Regions from separate parts of the Clostridium thermobutyricum genome, predicted to be linked through region 3. Evidence: riboswitches for the same ligand, from Rfam matches in the RefSeq annotation. Region 3 holds a riboswitch; each other region holds the start of a gene.
What was found. Region 3 has a riboswitch for lysine ahead of HMPREF1092_RS03920 (amino acid permease). Riboswitches for the same ligand answer to the same signal wherever they lie in the genome.
Positions count from the first base shown of each region.

Region 1: linked by a shared signal. The riboswitch ahead of lysA (diaminopimelate decarboxylase) and the one ahead of HMPREF1092_RS03920 (amino acid permease) in region 3 are both predicted to bind lysine.
Region 2: linked by a shared signal. The riboswitch ahead of HMPREF1092_RS12490 (Na+/H+ antiporter NhaC family protein) and the one ahead of HMPREF1092_RS03920 (amino acid permease) in region 3 are both predicted to bind lysine.

Region 1 is NZ_KB850956.1:324,406-329,966, reverse strand. It holds gene ftsH (ATP-dependent zinc metalloprotease FtsH) at 1-681, opposite strand, end outside; gene lepB (signal peptidase I) at 701-1,303, opposite strand; gene HMPREF1092_RS01455 (DUF3006 domain-containing protein) at 1,300-1,506, opposite strand; gene lepB (signal peptidase I) at 1,842-2,348, opposite strand; gene lysA (diaminopimelate decarboxylase) at 2,436-3,731, opposite strand; lysine riboswitch at 3,859-4,022, opposite strand; gene HMPREF1092_RS01440 (beta/alpha barrel domain-containing protein) at 4,292-4,975, opposite strand; gene HMPREF1092_RS01435 (DUF1576 domain-containing protein) at 5,213-5,561, shown strand, end outside.
Region 2 is NZ_KB850956.1:2,659,517-2,665,077, forward strand. It holds gene HMPREF1092_RS12485 (Hsp20/alpha crystallin family protein) at 141-584, opposite strand; gene HMPREF1092_RS12490 (Na+/H+ antiporter NhaC family protein) at 650-2,356, opposite strand; lysine riboswitch at 2,456-2,629, opposite strand; gene HMPREF1092_RS12495 (aminopeptidase P family protein) at 2,709-3,956, opposite strand; gene HMPREF1092_RS12500 (ACT domain-containing protein) at 4,011-4,451, opposite strand; gene HMPREF1092_RS12505 (putative ABC transporter permease subunit) at 4,622-5,561, opposite strand, start outside.
Region 3 is NZ_KB850956.1:879,464-885,024, reverse strand. It holds gene HMPREF1092_RS03930 (methyl-accepting chemotaxis protein) at 1-1,259, opposite strand, end outside; gene deoD (purine-nucleoside phosphorylase) at 1,407-2,135, opposite strand; gene HMPREF1092_RS03920 (amino acid permease) at 2,314-3,747, opposite strand; lysine riboswitch at 3,850-4,023, opposite strand; gene HMPREF1092_RS03915 (diguanylate cyclase domain-containing protein) at 4,106-5,561, opposite strand, start outside.

The DNA of each region.
Region 1 (5,561 bases), 560 kb from region 3:
TGCAAGAAGAGTTTTACCTGTACCTGGAGGTCCTACTAAAAGAGCTCCTTTAGGTAACTTAGCTCCTATTTCAGTGTATTTTTTAGGGTCATTTAAGTAATCTATAACCTCTACTAGAGATTCTTTAGCTTCCTCTTGACCAGCAACATCATTAAATGTTACTCCAATTTCATCTTCCATATAGACTTTAGCATTGTTCTTACCAAATGGCATCATACCTCCGCCCATTTTTCCAGACATTTTTGAGAATACGAATTTCCACATAAATATTAAGAATAGGAACATTAATCCATACATTACAATTGTATTAATGAATGGTGAATATGTTGGATTTTTACCAACAAAAGTTACACCTGCATCTTTTAATTCTTGTATTAATTGTGGATTATTGATATTCGGTGTATAAAGTGATTTACCTTTGTACTCACTAGTATCTTTTGGAGTAATTACTAAGTCATCTTGTGTTATTGTAACTTCAGAAATTTGCTTCTGATTAAGTAATTGTTGGAACTTTGTATATGTTATTTCTTCATTTAATGAAGTATTTCTAATATATCCTGCTGATAAAACAAGCGCTAAAGCAATTACTATATATATAATTATGGTCTTTCCTGGCCCTTTCATCATATTATTAGGATTAGAATTTTTATTCCCCTTATTTGGATTGTTTTTTTGGTCCATCTTTCCACCTCACCTTTCTCTATCTTTTCAGAAACTCAATATCATCAAATGGATAAATTTTCAGCACTGCTTTCCCCATTATATCCTTTGCTGGAATATAAGGATTTTTCCAAAATCTCGAGTCATAAGAATTAGCTCTATTATCTCCTAAGAAGAAATATTCTCCTTGTGGAACTTTAAATTCCTGATACGTTGACATTGGATATTTGACATAGCTTTGATCTATCTCCTTACCATTGACAAATACGTTTCCTCCTACTATCTTTACTGTGTCCCCTGGCAGTCCTATTAACCTTTTAATTAAAACTTTACCAAGTTCTTGAGAATAGAATACCACAATATCGCCCTCTTTTAAATTCTGAGGTTCATAAACTCTTGTTACAAATAATCTATCTCCTACATTTAAAGTAGGTTCCATAGATCCACTTGGAATTTTAACCTTAAATATAAGAAATTTATTAATTAAAAATGCAATAGCAACAGCTATTAATATTGGTAGTATCCAATCAAAAAATATATTATTTTTTTTTAATTTTTTATCATTTTTATTTCTAATACTTCTTTTCATATGCGTATTAGGAGTTTCTATCTCTTGTCTATTTGTTAAATTCTCTTCACTCATTCGTCCACCCACATTCCTTCCACGGAGTTTTCTATAATTTTTCTCCTATTTTCAGTTTCAGCTTTATCTAAATAATATCTACCATTTATCTTAGCTAAAACATCCCCTTCTTTTATGTTATCAAAAACGAATTTGCTATTAACTTCTATAAATTTACCATATTTATTCTCTAAAATAAAAGTATCTTTTTCTTTTCTATCCATTATATATAAATCTCTGTTCTTCTCTATCATCATCACCTAACTTTTCTTGAACATATATTCTTTATTAGTATATCATAAAAATCACATAAAATTCTTGCAAAGTTATGTAAATTAATTATATCTTAATAGAAAAATCAATCTATATTACTATGTAATATTATTATTTATGACTTTTAATTAATTTTATATAAAATTTTCTATATTTTTTTATTGAATATATTTTTCATTGTCCATATTAATTATAATACCCATATTTTCATTTATAAAAACATATAATTTAAATCAATATAAAAAAATAGCATTTAGATCATTCTAAATGCTCATAATATTATATATTAATTTACTTTTCCAAAAGAATCAAATGGATAAAATCTAAAAATAGCTTTTCCTTTTATTTTTTCTTCTTCTATATATGGATTATTCCAATATCTGCTATCTTTTGAATCATTTCTATTGTCTCCTAAAAAGAAATAATTATTTTCTGGGACAATATATTCTGCATAAGTATCTTCTGGATATTTAACATATTCCTCTTCTAATTTTTCTCCATTTACATATACAGCTTGTCCATCTATTTTTATTTTATCTCCTGGAAGTCCTATAACTCTTTTTATGTAAAGAGAATCTTCTTCTATAAAATTAAAAACTAATATATCTCCATGCTTTATATTATCATAATTATGAATTCTAGTTGCCACTAATCTATCACCAATATTTATAGTAGGCATCATTGATCCACTCGGTATAAAAACCGTAAAAATTAAAAATTTATTTATTAATAGTGAAATTACATAAGCTATAGCAATTAAAAATACCCATTCTCTCAAAACCTTTTTCCACATAAAAAATCACCTAATCCTTTCTATAATCATTTTACCAATTTTATCCATTTTTGTCTATGAAAGGATTAGGTTAATATTTTTTAATATCTATAATATTTCATTTCTTAATATATCAGCATATGTCTCTCTTTTACAAATAACTTTTTCTTTACCGCCTTTAACCATAACAACAGCTGGTTTTGGTATTTTATTATAATTATTAGACATTGAATATCCATATGCTCCTGTTGACATTATTGCTAATAAATCTCCACTTAAAACTGATGGTATTTTTATTCCTTGAAGAAGTATATCTCCTGATTCACAACATTTTCCTGATATTGTTACTGTTTCTCTTGAATCATGAATAACTCTATTTACAACTACACATTCATAATTTGCATGATATAGTGCAGGTCTTATATTATCTGTCATTCCACCATCTACTGAAACATATTTTCTTATATCAGGAATATCTTTTATTGATCCAACTGTATATAATGTTATTCCTGCATTACCAACAATTGATCTCCCAGGTTCTATTACTAATTTAGGCATTTCTAATTCTATTTCTTTACATACATTATCAGCTTTATTTAATATAGCTTGACAATATTCCTTTGTTTCTCTAGGACTATCACCTTTACTATAGTATATTCCAAAACCTCCACCTAAATCTAATTCTTTTATTAAATATCCAGTTTCATCTTTAACTCTTTTTATTAGTTTTAGCATTATTTCTGTTGCATCTTCATATGGCTCAATTTCAAAAATCTGAGAACCAATATGACAATGAAGTCCTAAAAGATTTACATTTTCTAAATTTATAGCTTTCTTTATTGCATTTATTATATTGTCTCCTATAGGTGCAAAACCAAATTTAGAATCTATTTGTCCTGTTTTTATATATTCATGAGTATGAGCTTCTATCCCTGGTGTAATTCTTAAATAAATATTTTGTATTTTTCCTTTTTCTTTTGCTATATGATTTAAATGTTCAATTTCAAAAAAGTTATCTACTACAAAAGTTCCAACTCCTAGTTCAACTCCTAGTTCAATTTCATCTAAAGTTTTATTATTTCCATGAAATAATACTCTTTCTAATGGAAAATTTGCTTTATAAGCTGTATATAATTCTCCTCCTGAAACTACATCAAGATATAAACCTTCTTTTTCTACTATTTTACACATAGCTAAAGTTAAAAATGCTTTTCCAGCATAAGCAACTTTATTACCTTTATCTTCACATTTAAAATTTCTATAATATTCTCTACAATTTTCTTCTAATAATTGCTCATCCATTACATATAAAGGTGTTCCATATTTATCTGCTAGTTTACTTAATTTTATTCCCCCAACACTTAATACATTTTCTTCTACAATCATGCTGCCAAATAATTTCATCTTTTCATTCCTCCACTATTTTAAGTAAAACAAAACGCCACAGAATTTCTGTGACGGGTAATAGCGTGTAATTGATTTATATCTTCGTATAGCTTAAAAGGATAGACTTATCCCTAAAAAAACTAAACTCAGTTGTAGCACTCCACGTTATGTGACAGTTATATGCATATTATACATATACCCAGAAAGCCTTCTTGCGGTCAGCTAACTTCGGCCATTGCACCTTTCTTTATTAATCATAGCTTGCAGCTCCTAATAAATACTCTTTACACTGGCGCCTCTACCCTGTATTTTGTCTTTTTCCATTTTATTCTAACTTTTTTTATAAATATAATATCATATTTAAAAAAAAATACAATATTTTTTATTACTTTTTTCTGAAATAAATTTTTACAATTTATTACTTATATCAAATTCTTAACTATCTTACTTATTTTCTTATCCTTTTGATTATATTTATATAATAATCTCATCTATTTTATAATATTTCAATAGGAATTTTTTGTTACTAATTTGATAAAAAAATAAAACCTTTAAATAAAGGTTTTATTTTAACAGTTTTATTTTTGTCCCTTTCTTTCCCTATATATGTCCATTAATTCACTCATTCTATCTGCCCCTGATGGAGGTGTATATGTTATAGCATTTGCTCCTGCTTCTATTGTCTCTTTTATACTCTCTTCAGTAGGGCCTCCAGTTGCTATTATAGGAAATGTAGGATGTGATTCTCTTATTTTTTTTACAATTTTAATTGTATCCTTTCCTCCAGATACATTTAAAATTGTTGCACCACTTTCTATTCTTTCTTCTATATTTTCTTCTTCTGAACATACTGTTACTATTACTGGTATATCTATAGTTTCCTTTATATTTTTAACAATTTCATTAGATGTAGGTGCATTTACTACAACTCCTATAGCTCCTTTAAATTCAGCATCTAATGCAAGATTAATAACTCTTATCCCTTGAGTTATTCCTCCCCCAACTCCGCAAAAAACCGGAACATCAGCAGCAGTTACTATTGCCTCTGTTATTTTTGGCTGAGGAGTAAAAGGATATACTGCCATAATAGCATCCGCATTTGTATTTTTTATCATTGCAACATCTGTAGAAAATAGTATACTTTTTATCCTCTTTCCAAATATTCTTATCCCAGAACAATTTCTTATTACATCTGGAACCTTTACTATATGACTTCTTAATACTCCCATTACTTCTGGAACATATTTAATACCATTACTCATATTTAATCCTCCCCAAAAACTTCTTACTATTCTTAATTATATATTTTTTTAAAATTTTTGAAAATATTTTCTAGCATTTTTTCTATTTTTTAGTAGAAAAGTTTATATTCATTATAATATAATAAAATTGAGTTTTAAGTTTATTAATTTAGGTATAAATTATAAATTTAATTTTGAGAGGTGAAAATTTTGCTAAAGAAAAAGAACTTTTTTAGACCTTATAAAATTCTTTTGGTTATGTATCTATTTTTTTTAATAGCTGCTTTATTAATTAGTTCTCCTTCTGAAATTTTAAATGGTTTAAAGAAAATTTTACTTGCTCCTGATATTTTAATAACAGATTATATTGCTGTTGGTGGAATATCAAGCGCTCTTTTTAATGCGGGTATTACTAGTATCATAAGTATTTTAATGCTTATACGTTTAGAAATTAAACCAAATGGTTCAACTATAATGGCATTATTTTTAATGACCGGTTTTGCTTTTTTTGGTAAAAATCTTTTGAATATTTGGCCAATCATGTTTGGCGTTTATCTTTTTTCTAAATATCAAAAACAACCACTTCTAAACTATAGTCTTGTTATGT
Region 2 (5,561 bases), 1.8 Mb from region 3:
TATTAAATAAAATTTGAAAAAAAATATCAACTACAAAATAATTTTGTAGTTGATATTTTTTATTATATTAAAAGAATTTTTATATTATTTTTAATATAAAAGCGAAGTAATTTTTAATAACTACTTCGCTTAAAAAAATACTATTCTTCTTCATAATCTAATACATCTATTATTACAGGATTCTCTTCTTTAAAATTATAAATTATTTTAGGAATTTCTAAATTTAACTTATGATTTTTAAATGAAACTTTTAAATTAGAAATATCATTATCAGGAATATAAAATTTCTTTTTATAATCATTAAATTGACTAATCATCATTACTGACATGTTTCCTCTATTTGAAAAAACTTTTTTTCTTTTTATTTTCATAAATAAATAATCATCTTTATAATCAATTTTTATATCTTTTTTTTGGATTCCTGGAAAAAATCCTTGTATCAAATATTTATCTTCTTCATTTTTAATCGATATTTCAATATCGCCTTGATCTACTTCTTCTTCAAAAAAATCTGAAGAATCAATTTCATTTAACATATCTAAATAAAGATTTTTGAAAAATCCAATCCCTTGGTTATTATTCATATTTGTCTCCCTAAACATACTCCTATAACTAGAATATTAGTTTTCCCTTTATTTTGATACTAAATTTAAATATTTTCTTTAATTTCTACTGGCTTTCCTATCAGCCTAATTAAAACAATTAAAATAACAATAGCAATTGGTAATATTATATACACTGGAACTCCAAAACCTGCTGGTATATATCCAAAGACTACAGTAACTATTGCTACAAAAATTGCATACCACATTTGGGTTCTAACATGCTCTATATGATTACATCCAGCCCCCATAGAAGAAAGAATTGTTGTATCTGATATAGGTGAACAATGATCTCCAAAAATTGCTCCAGTTAAAACTTCACTTGTACATACAATTACATATCCCATATCTGATGAAACTGAATATCCTAAAGGTATTGCAAGTGGCATCAAAATTCCCATAGTTCCATATGCTGTTCCTGTTGCAAATGAAATTATTGCTCCAAGAATAAAAATTATACTTGGAAGAAGAAAAGCTGGAATAGTATCTGATAAAAGTGTTACTAAATATTTAGCTGTTCCTAAATCTTTTATAACAGAGCTTAATGACCAAGCAAGTAAAAGTATTACTCCTGTTATTAAAAGCCCTTTCATTCCATCTATCCAAGCATCAACTGCTTCTGTTACTGTAAAAATTTTCTTCCATACTGCCATTCCTATTGCAACTATTGATGCTAGTATAGCTGATTGAAAAAGAGCTGTTGATGCATCTGCTGCTGAAAAAGCTTGTTGAATTGATGAAAATGAAAATGGTGAATTGTTTAATAATTCAATTAATGCAGTATTTTCTCCTAACATTATTGATGAATATCCACTATAATAAAAACTCGCTAAAGCTGATAATATAAGTGTTCCTATTGGAATTATTGCATTCCATATACTTAATTTAACACCTTCTTTAACCATCATTTCTTCTTCATTTTCTGCTTCTACAACTTCATTTATCCCTTTTCTTGCATTCGATTCTGCTTTTCTCATAGGCCCAAAGTCTCTAAGCATTATTGTTGTTATAACTACAAATGCAAGTATTAATATATTATAAAATCTAAAAGGTATTGTTTCTAAAAATACTCCAAAAGCATCTACACTCATTCCTATTTGAGTAAAAGAATCTTTTATAAGACCCACTTCTAATCCTATCCATGTTGAAATTATTGCAAGACCAGCAATTGGTGCTGCTGTAGCGTCTATAATAAAAGCTAGTCTTTCTCTTGATATTTTAAGTTTATCAGCAACTGGTCTCATTATAGGTCCAACAATTAATGAATTTGCATAATCATCAAAAAATACAAGTAATCCTAAAAACCAAGTTACAAGTTGTGCACTTCTCGGCGTTTTTGCTCTTTTCGCAAGTGCTTCTGCAATAGCTCTTGCTCCCCCCATTTTACCTACAAGACTTATAACACCTCCAATTGCTAAAACTTGAAGTATAATTCCTGCATTCCAAGGATCTGCTAGTGAATTTAAAATCCTTTGTATAAGGTCTAAAAAAGCCTGTACAAATCCTTCAAAAACATTCATTCCACAAATTTGAAGCATAAAACACCCTGCTAATGCTCCTATAAATAATGATATTATTACATTCTTTGTTATAAAGGCTAAAACTATTGCTACTAATGGTGGAACTATTGTCCAAATTCCAAATTTCTCTGCATTTAAAACTCCTGGGTCAACTTCTGCTGCAAATGCTGTTACTGATAAGCTCATTATTAAAATAAAGCTTAATAAAAATACTACTACTTTTCTTACTTTCATTAAAATGTCCCCCTTATTTTTATTACTCAGAGGCTTTATTACAAAAAATGTAAAAAGAACCTTGAGATAACACCCAAGCTTCTACAATATGCAAAATCCTAGAATGATAGCCCAACACAATTTCTTGTGACAGTCTTATGCATATTCTGCATAACCCCAGGATTATAAGATTAAAGCAATTTCTTATATCCTTCGGCGAATCTTCCTTTCCTATAGTTCCAATTTGCTTATAAAAACTATAGTACTCTTAAGATTCGCGCCTCTACCTCTTCGTATATTCAACTTTAATTTAAAGTTAGTATACAGTATATCCTATTCTTTCGCAATAGTTTGTTCATATTTTATTATTAAATTATTTACTCATGAATTTTTCTATTTCTTCAACAGTTTTAATCATATCTTTAGTTAATACTTCTCTTCCTGTTTCTGTTATAAGAATATCATCCTCTATTCTTACTCCAATTCCTTCTTCTGGAATATAAATTCCTGGTTCAACAGTATAAACCATTCCTGGTTCTAATATAGTATTTCTTCTTGGATTATCTATATCATGTGTATCAAGTCCTAAACTATGTCCTATGCTATGGAAGTAATATTTTCTAACTTCACTCTTATCTTTTATAAGACCTAATTTTATACATTCTTCAGCTATCCACTCAGTTGCTTGATTATTTAAATCTATAAAATTTACACCTGGTTTCATAGCTTCAATAACTCTTTCATTTACACTTAAAACAGCTTCATAAACTTCTTTTTGTCTTTCAGTGAATTTACCATTTATAGGGATAGTTCTTGAAATATCTCCATTATAGTAATTCCATTGAGCTCCAAGGTCAAATAACATTAAATCTCCATCTTTTAAAGTATCATTATTAGCTACATAATGAAGAGTTGTTGCATTTATACCTGCTGCTGCTATAGTTTTAAATGCATAATCTGATATTCCTCTACTTCTACATTCAAATTCATAGAAAGCCTCAGTTTCATATTCTTTCATACCTGGCTTTATACTTTTCATTATACATTCTACACCAGCTATTGTTATTTCTATGGCTTTTCTCATTTCTTCTATTTCTTCTGGGCTTTTTACAAGTCTTAATGGTGCAAATAAAGGAAAAGCATTTTTTATATTAACATGAGGATATTTCTTTCTTAATTTTTTAGCATATTCTCCAGCTATTGTTTGAAGACTATCAAAAGAATCTCTTTCTAAATCTAGGTATATAGTAAATTGTTCTTGTTCTCCTAATAATCTATTTAAAAATCCTTTAAGCTCTCCTAAATATCCAACTTCTTTTATTCCGTTTAATGGCTCTACTTCTTCTTGTCTTATAGTTTTTCCAAGCCATCTTTCCATTTCTAAATCTATTTCTTTTATAAACATTTTTTCAGTAACTTCACCATTAATTTTTGAAATAACTAAAATATGTTTTTCCTCTGCTAATCCTGTTAAATAATAAAAGTTTCTGTTTGGTGTAAAACCATACTTTTCATCTGCTGTTTTTTTAGGTGCTTCTCCTGCAAAAAGAATTAGTAAGGAATTATCATCCAATTTTTCTATTAATCTTTTTCTGTTTAATTCAAATACTTCTTTTTTCATTTCTACTCCCTCTTTCTTTTTATTTTTTACACTTTATCTTTTGATATAAAACAATTACTCTACTGCCAGTACTCTTACTTTTATTACTTCATCTATTTCACTTATCTTATACAAGAATTTTTTAACATCGCCTTTTATTTTAGCAACATCTAATGTTATTGTAACATTAGCTGTCATGTTTATAGGTATATCTTGACTAATTGTTAATATATTTAACTTATTTGTTGCAATAAAGTCTAATACTCTTGCTAATGCTCCTGATTTATGTGATAAAAGTAAAACTATAGTTATCTTTTTACTATTAACTCCTTCAGCCATTTGATAAACAGTATCTTTATATTTATAATAAGTACTTCTGCTTATTCCAACTACCTTTACTCCTTCTGAAATGTCTTTTACCTTTCCTGTATGAATAAGCTCTTTAACCTCTAATACTTTATAAAAAACATCAGGTAATACAGCTCCATTTACAATAAAAAATTTTTCTTCTTCCATAAATCATACCCCCTCTTAAAATGCCTTCCATTTACCCTTATTGAATATTTTACCATAAATAAATTATTATTAATATAAAATTAATTTATATTAATATTTTTTTCAATTAATATAAAAAATAAAAGCCTAAATAATTGATAATTTATCAAATTATTTAGACTTTCTTTGAATTATAACAAATTATATGTTTTTACTACTTTTTTATTCAAAATAAATAAAACTATGATTATACTTATTACTAATAATAGGAAATTAACTATAAAAGTTAAAAAAATACTCTTAGTCAAAAGAGCAAATCCCAATAGAATTCCTCCAAATATTACTGAAATTATTATATTTCCTAAGCTTTTAAAATTTCCTTTATAAAGATTCTTTTCAGTTTGCCATATTATTTTAGGTGATATATAATCACATAAAATTCCAATAACCGTTATTAAAAAACAAGTTAGTATTTGAATTATTAAACTTAATATAAAAATTTCTAATCTAACTTTTTCAATTGCAAGCAAACCAATCCCAATTATTAAAATTAGTGAATTTATAGTAAATGCAGAAATTATTTTTGCTAAAAGTTGAGTTTTATAACTTACAGGTATATATTTAGAAACTATAAAATTATTTCCTTCTCTACTTAAGGCAGTACTACCTGCTGACCCACTTGACATTCCAACTCCTATAACTAATGGTGTTCCTCCAATTATTAAATATCCTAAACTCCAATTTAAATCATTAGCCCCATTTGAAAATAATATAATCATATATAATACTGGTATATAAAATAACATGACTACACAATTTAAAAAGAAAGTTGGATTTCTAAAAATAATTTTAATTTCTTTAATAACCAAAGCTTTAAGTACTGATGAACTTTTCACTTTTGCCACTTTTACTTTTTCTTTATTAGAACTAATATCTCCAAACCCTTTTAAGCTTTTTAAATATAATTTTTCTGAAACAAAATATAATAATGCAAATAATATGATTACAATTAATAATACTATTCCCATATTTATATATCCTGTTGAACTTCCTGGATTAGATAAAGCCATTACTTCTAATTTATTATTTATAAATATTGAACTTATTAATTTTAATAAAGACTCTTTTCCT
Region 3 (5,561 bases):
ATCTTATCATTAAATTTCTCTAAAATAGAATTTATGTCTATTAATCTTTCACTTTGTTCCTGTATTCCTTTTGTAGATTCTTCTAATGAAGTAGCTATAGTTTGAGAATCTACTAACATATCTTCAGATACACTTACAAGTGCTTCCGCTTCATCATTTAAGTCAGAAGTAATATTTTTCACTGTAGATATTGAACCTTTTATCTTTACTTTTCCAAACTCAATAGCATTGTGAATTTCTTTTAATTCTGAAATTTTTTCTTCTTCATATTTTTCTTCTGTAAAATCTCCCTCAGAAAATTTCAATGTACTCTTTTTCAAATCATCACAACTATTTGATAATTTATCTGACATTCTCCAAATTATTACTGCTAATATTCCTAACCCAATTATCATTATTATAATAATTATTAAATTTAAAATGTATAAGGATTTTAATATATCATATTTTTGAACTACTATAGCTATACTCCACCCTAATTTATTTATAGGTGCAAATGCCACAAAATCTTTCTGTCCATTATTTTTATATTCACTTATTCCTAATTGTCCATTAAAGTCTTTTTTTTCTAAATATCCTAATTGCGAATTTCCATTTATTACACCATCATTCATATATGTACTCACATTATTTATTAGATTAGGATTTTCAGCCCCTATAATTATTCCTTTTGAATTTATAATATATGAGCTACCAGTTTTTAAAAATTTTATTCCTTTTACTATATTAGATAATATATATCCAGACTTTTCTACTACTATTCCACCTTTAATTTTTCCATCTTCAATAATTGGTGAATAAAAATCAATTATAAATTCATTATTTTTTTCATCAAAATATGGTCCATAGACTCCTGAATCTCCATCCATTATTTTTTTGAAAAACTCTTCTTTAGATATATTTGTCTCATTATTATCTGTAGAATACATATCTCCGTTACTAGTAACATATCCTATTCTTAAAATATCTTCACTTTTATAATCATTTAATATTTTAACTTTATTTTGTATAGAAATATTATTATTTCTTATTCCGCTATCTCTAGTAATATCTTTTGCAAGAAGTAAATCATTATCAATTTCTCTAGCAACTACCTGACTGGCTTGTGTTGCTACACTTTTCATTATACTAAGATTGCTATTTGTTATCATTTTTAAATCCATTATATTTACAACAATTCCTATTAATATAAATATAATTGTTGTAGGAAGCAATATTCTCTTTAATACTAATTCTTTTACCCCTGCATATCTTTTCATAATCTTCCTCCTTAGTTCTTATTATTTTATTATAAGAAATAAGGATAGATGTAATCAATCTATTAAATTTTATTTTAAAATTTATTCATATCATTTTAAATTTAAACATAAAAAAAGTTAGGTGTACACCTAACTTTTTTTCTTAAATTAATCTAATTTATAAGCCATTTCTAAAGCAACTTTCATCATATTAGTGAAAGCTGTTTGTCTTTCTTCTGCACTTGTTAATTCCCCAGTAAATGGACAATCTGATATAGTTAACATACATAAAGCATTAACTCCAGCTCTTGCTGCATTCATGTAAAGTCCTGCTGATTCCATTTCAACAGCTAGAACACCCATTTTTTGCCATGATTTTAATGAATCTAATCCATTTTCACCATAGAAAACATCACTTGAAAGTATATTACCTACTTTAGCTTCAATATTAAGCTCTCTTGCTGCATTTACTGCTCCTTCAACTAATTTATAGCTTGCAGTTGGAGCAAATGTACCTGGTAAGTTATATTGTGATGCAAAATTTGAATCTGTACATGCTCCCATTCCTATAACTATATCATGTAATTTTAGGCTCTCATCTATTGCACCAGCTGAACCTATTCTTATAAGATTTTTTACTCCATAGAAATGTATTAATTCATATGAATAAATTCCTATTGAAGGTATTCCCATTCCTGTTCCTTGAACAGATATTCTTTTTCCTTTATATGTTCCTGTATATCCAAACATGCCTCTAACAGTATTATATTGAACAGGATTTTCTAAAAAAGTCTCAGCAATAAATTTTGCTCTTAAAGGATCTCCTGGTAATAATATTGTTTCAGCAATATCACCTGCTTTAGCTGCATTATGTGGTGTTGGTACTAATTTTTCCATAAACTCATCCTCCTTGGTTTTATGAATAAATTATAACATAGTTTTTTTTTTTATGTAAGGGTTTTCTTAATTATTTTGTTAACGTTTTCTTACTTTTTTCTTATTTTTTTATAAAAATAAGAAAAGCCTTAGTATAAAAAATTGTTTTTCGCAATTTTTTATATACTAAAGCTTTTTTTTATTCATTAATTCTATTTTTATTTAAATCTACATCTTTTAATTTTATAATTTTTGTTTTATTTTTTATCTTATATCCAATTAGTATTATTAAAAATAGTGGAATTCCTAAATAAGATGAAATGAATCCCATCCATTGGATTCCTCCTGATGTAACATAACTTGCACCTTGCCCAATAATAACTATTGCACAAAGTACAAATGCAATTATTGGTCCAAATGGATATAATTTAGCTCTATAAGGAAGATCTTTTAAATCTCTTCCTTGTGCTATATATGCACCTCTAAATCTATAATGGCATACTGCTATTCCAAGCCATGCTATAAATCCTGCTAAACCTGATGCAGCAACTAACCAAATATAAACTTGATTTTCTGAATATAAACCTGTTAAGAAACATGCTGATGCAACAACTGTTGTAAGTAACACTGCATTAACTGGAACACCTCTTTTATTTGTTTTACCAAATATTTTTGGAGCCATTCCTTCGTGAGCCATTGAATGTAACATTCTACTAGAAGCATACATTCCTGAATTTCCAGCTGATAAAACTGAAGTTAAAATTACTGCATTCATTACGGAAGCTGCCCCTGCAATTCCTGCTCTTTCAAAAACCATAGTAAATGGACTTGTTTCTACACCTGCTTGTTTAGCGGTTAATATGCATCCTATAACAAGAATAGTTCCCATATAAAATATTAATATTCTCCAAAATATTGTGTGAACTGCTTTTGGTATAGTTTTTTCTGGATTTTCTGATTCTCCAGCTGTTATTCCTATAAGCTCTGTTCCTTGGAAAGAAAAACCTGCTATTAGGAATATACTTATTATAGCTTTTCCTCCTCCTACAAATGGTCCTCCATCTGCGAAGAAGTTTTTAAACCCTATGTATTGTCCATTCATGATTCCAAATATAATTAAAGCTCCAACTATTAAAAATATAATAACTGTAACTACTTTTATACTAGCAAACCAAAATTCTGCTTCTCCATAAGCTTTTGCTGACAATAAATTTAATACTACTACTATAGTTAAAAATAAAGAACTCCAAACTATTGCGGGAACATGCGGAAACCAAAATCTCATAACCAACGCTCCTGCGACCATTTCTGTAGCTATAGTGATTGCCCAGTTGTACCAATAATTCCATCCCATTGCAAAACCAAAAGCTGGATCTACAAATTCGGAAGCATATACTCCAAACGAGCCAGATATAGGCATAAAAGTCGCCATTTCTCCAAGGCTAGTTATCAAAAAATAAACCATTACTCCAATTGCACCATAGGCAACTAAAGCTCCACCTGCCCCTGCTGTATGTATACTATCTCCCATTGCTAAGAATATTCCAGTTCCAATGGCTCCACCCATAGCAATCATACTTATGTGTCTCTCTTTAAGACCTCTTTTTAACTCTGTGTTACTTTCCACATACATTCCTCCTTAGTTTCCTACTAAAGCAAAAAAATTAAGCCCTGAGGAAAATATATATCACTCAGGGCACACAAATCCACGTACTTAGTACATCATCTTTTGCCTTAGAATGATAGCACCCCACAACTATGTTGTGACAATTATATACATATTATGTATATAACCAGTATTGTAATTTAAAGCAATCATTACAATACTTCGGCAAAATCCCCTTTTTTTATAACCTAATCTGCTTTTACAATTATAAATACTCTTGAATTTCGCGCCTCTACCTGAACTAATGTTTCTTTTACTTTACTATATTATTATTGTTTCATATTTAATTTTTTTCAATATTAAAATTGTATTTTTTACATTATATTTACATTTCACTTATCACTTTTAAAAAGACTTTTACCAATTTTGGGTCATATTTTTCGTAAGATTGAGATTTTATTTTGATTTCTATGTCTTTTTTAGTAATTTTATTATCAAATTTTAAATAATAATTGTAATCTTCTATTATTCTTATTATTCTAGCTCCTAAAGGTATATCTTCTCCTGCTAATCCTAAAGGATAGCCTTTTCCATTATAATCTTCATGATGAGTAAGGATAATCTTACTTACTTTAGCTATTTCAGGATAAGATTTTACTATTCTATATCCTTTATCTGGATGAGTTTTTAATATTTCAATCTCTTTATCAGTTAATTCATCAATATTCTTTTTAGCTATATTATCAGGAATTGCTATCATTCCAATAGAACATAAATCAGAAGCTAACTGTATATCTTCTATTTCTTTTTTAGTTAGATTCAATTCTTCACAAATTTTTTGTATTAATATATGCTTTCTTTTTCTAACTTCCTCTGATTCACAGCATTTTTCCATCAAAGATTTTTGTATATATTCAAAAAGCCTTTTTTTAGTTTTTTCACTTTTTATCAGCTTTTCTTTATATACCTCATTTTCTGCTTCTTCTATCATTTTATCTAAAGTTTTATTATTTTCTTGTCTATATGAATATCCCATTGATAAGCTTATAGGAATTGGACTACTATCATTATTTCTACATAAATAATTTATTCTTTCTGTAACTTCTTTAGCATCTTCTATATTTGCATTTGGAATTAATATTATAAATTCATCTCCACCCCATCTTATAACATCTCCACGCTTATTTACTACTTCTAAAATTATTCTACTTAAATCTCTTAAATACCTATCTCCCTCTAAATGTCCTAAAGAGTCATTAACTAATTTTAATGCATCACTATCTCCCATAATTAAAATCAATTTACCATTAAAATTTTTATCTATTTCTACAGCTATTTTTTCAAAATAATTTCTATTATATAATCCTGTTGTTTTATCTTTATATGATTCTTCTATTATTTTATTTTGAAACTTTTTATCTTCACTTATATCTTCAGATAAACCAACTACTCCTATAATTTTCCCTTCTGAATCTTTTAAAGGGAATTTTTCTACTTTCATAACTTTATTATTTTCATATTGAATTTCATAAAGTCTTTTATTCTTTTTCTTTAAATTATTACCATCTTTATTTGCTATTTCTAATACCAATTCTTTTTCTAAACAATTTTCTTTATACTTTTCTCCTAAAAGATTTAATTCATCACGACCAACAAATTTTTCAAATGCTTTATTACATCCTGTTAAATTGCCATTTATATCTTTATACGAAATTATATATGGAATTGCGTTAATTACATTTTTCAAATAACAATTTTTTTCACAATCTACTATCCCAACTTTACCAATTATATTTTTATCTCTATCTAATACCTCTATCTTTTTACAATTCAAAATATTT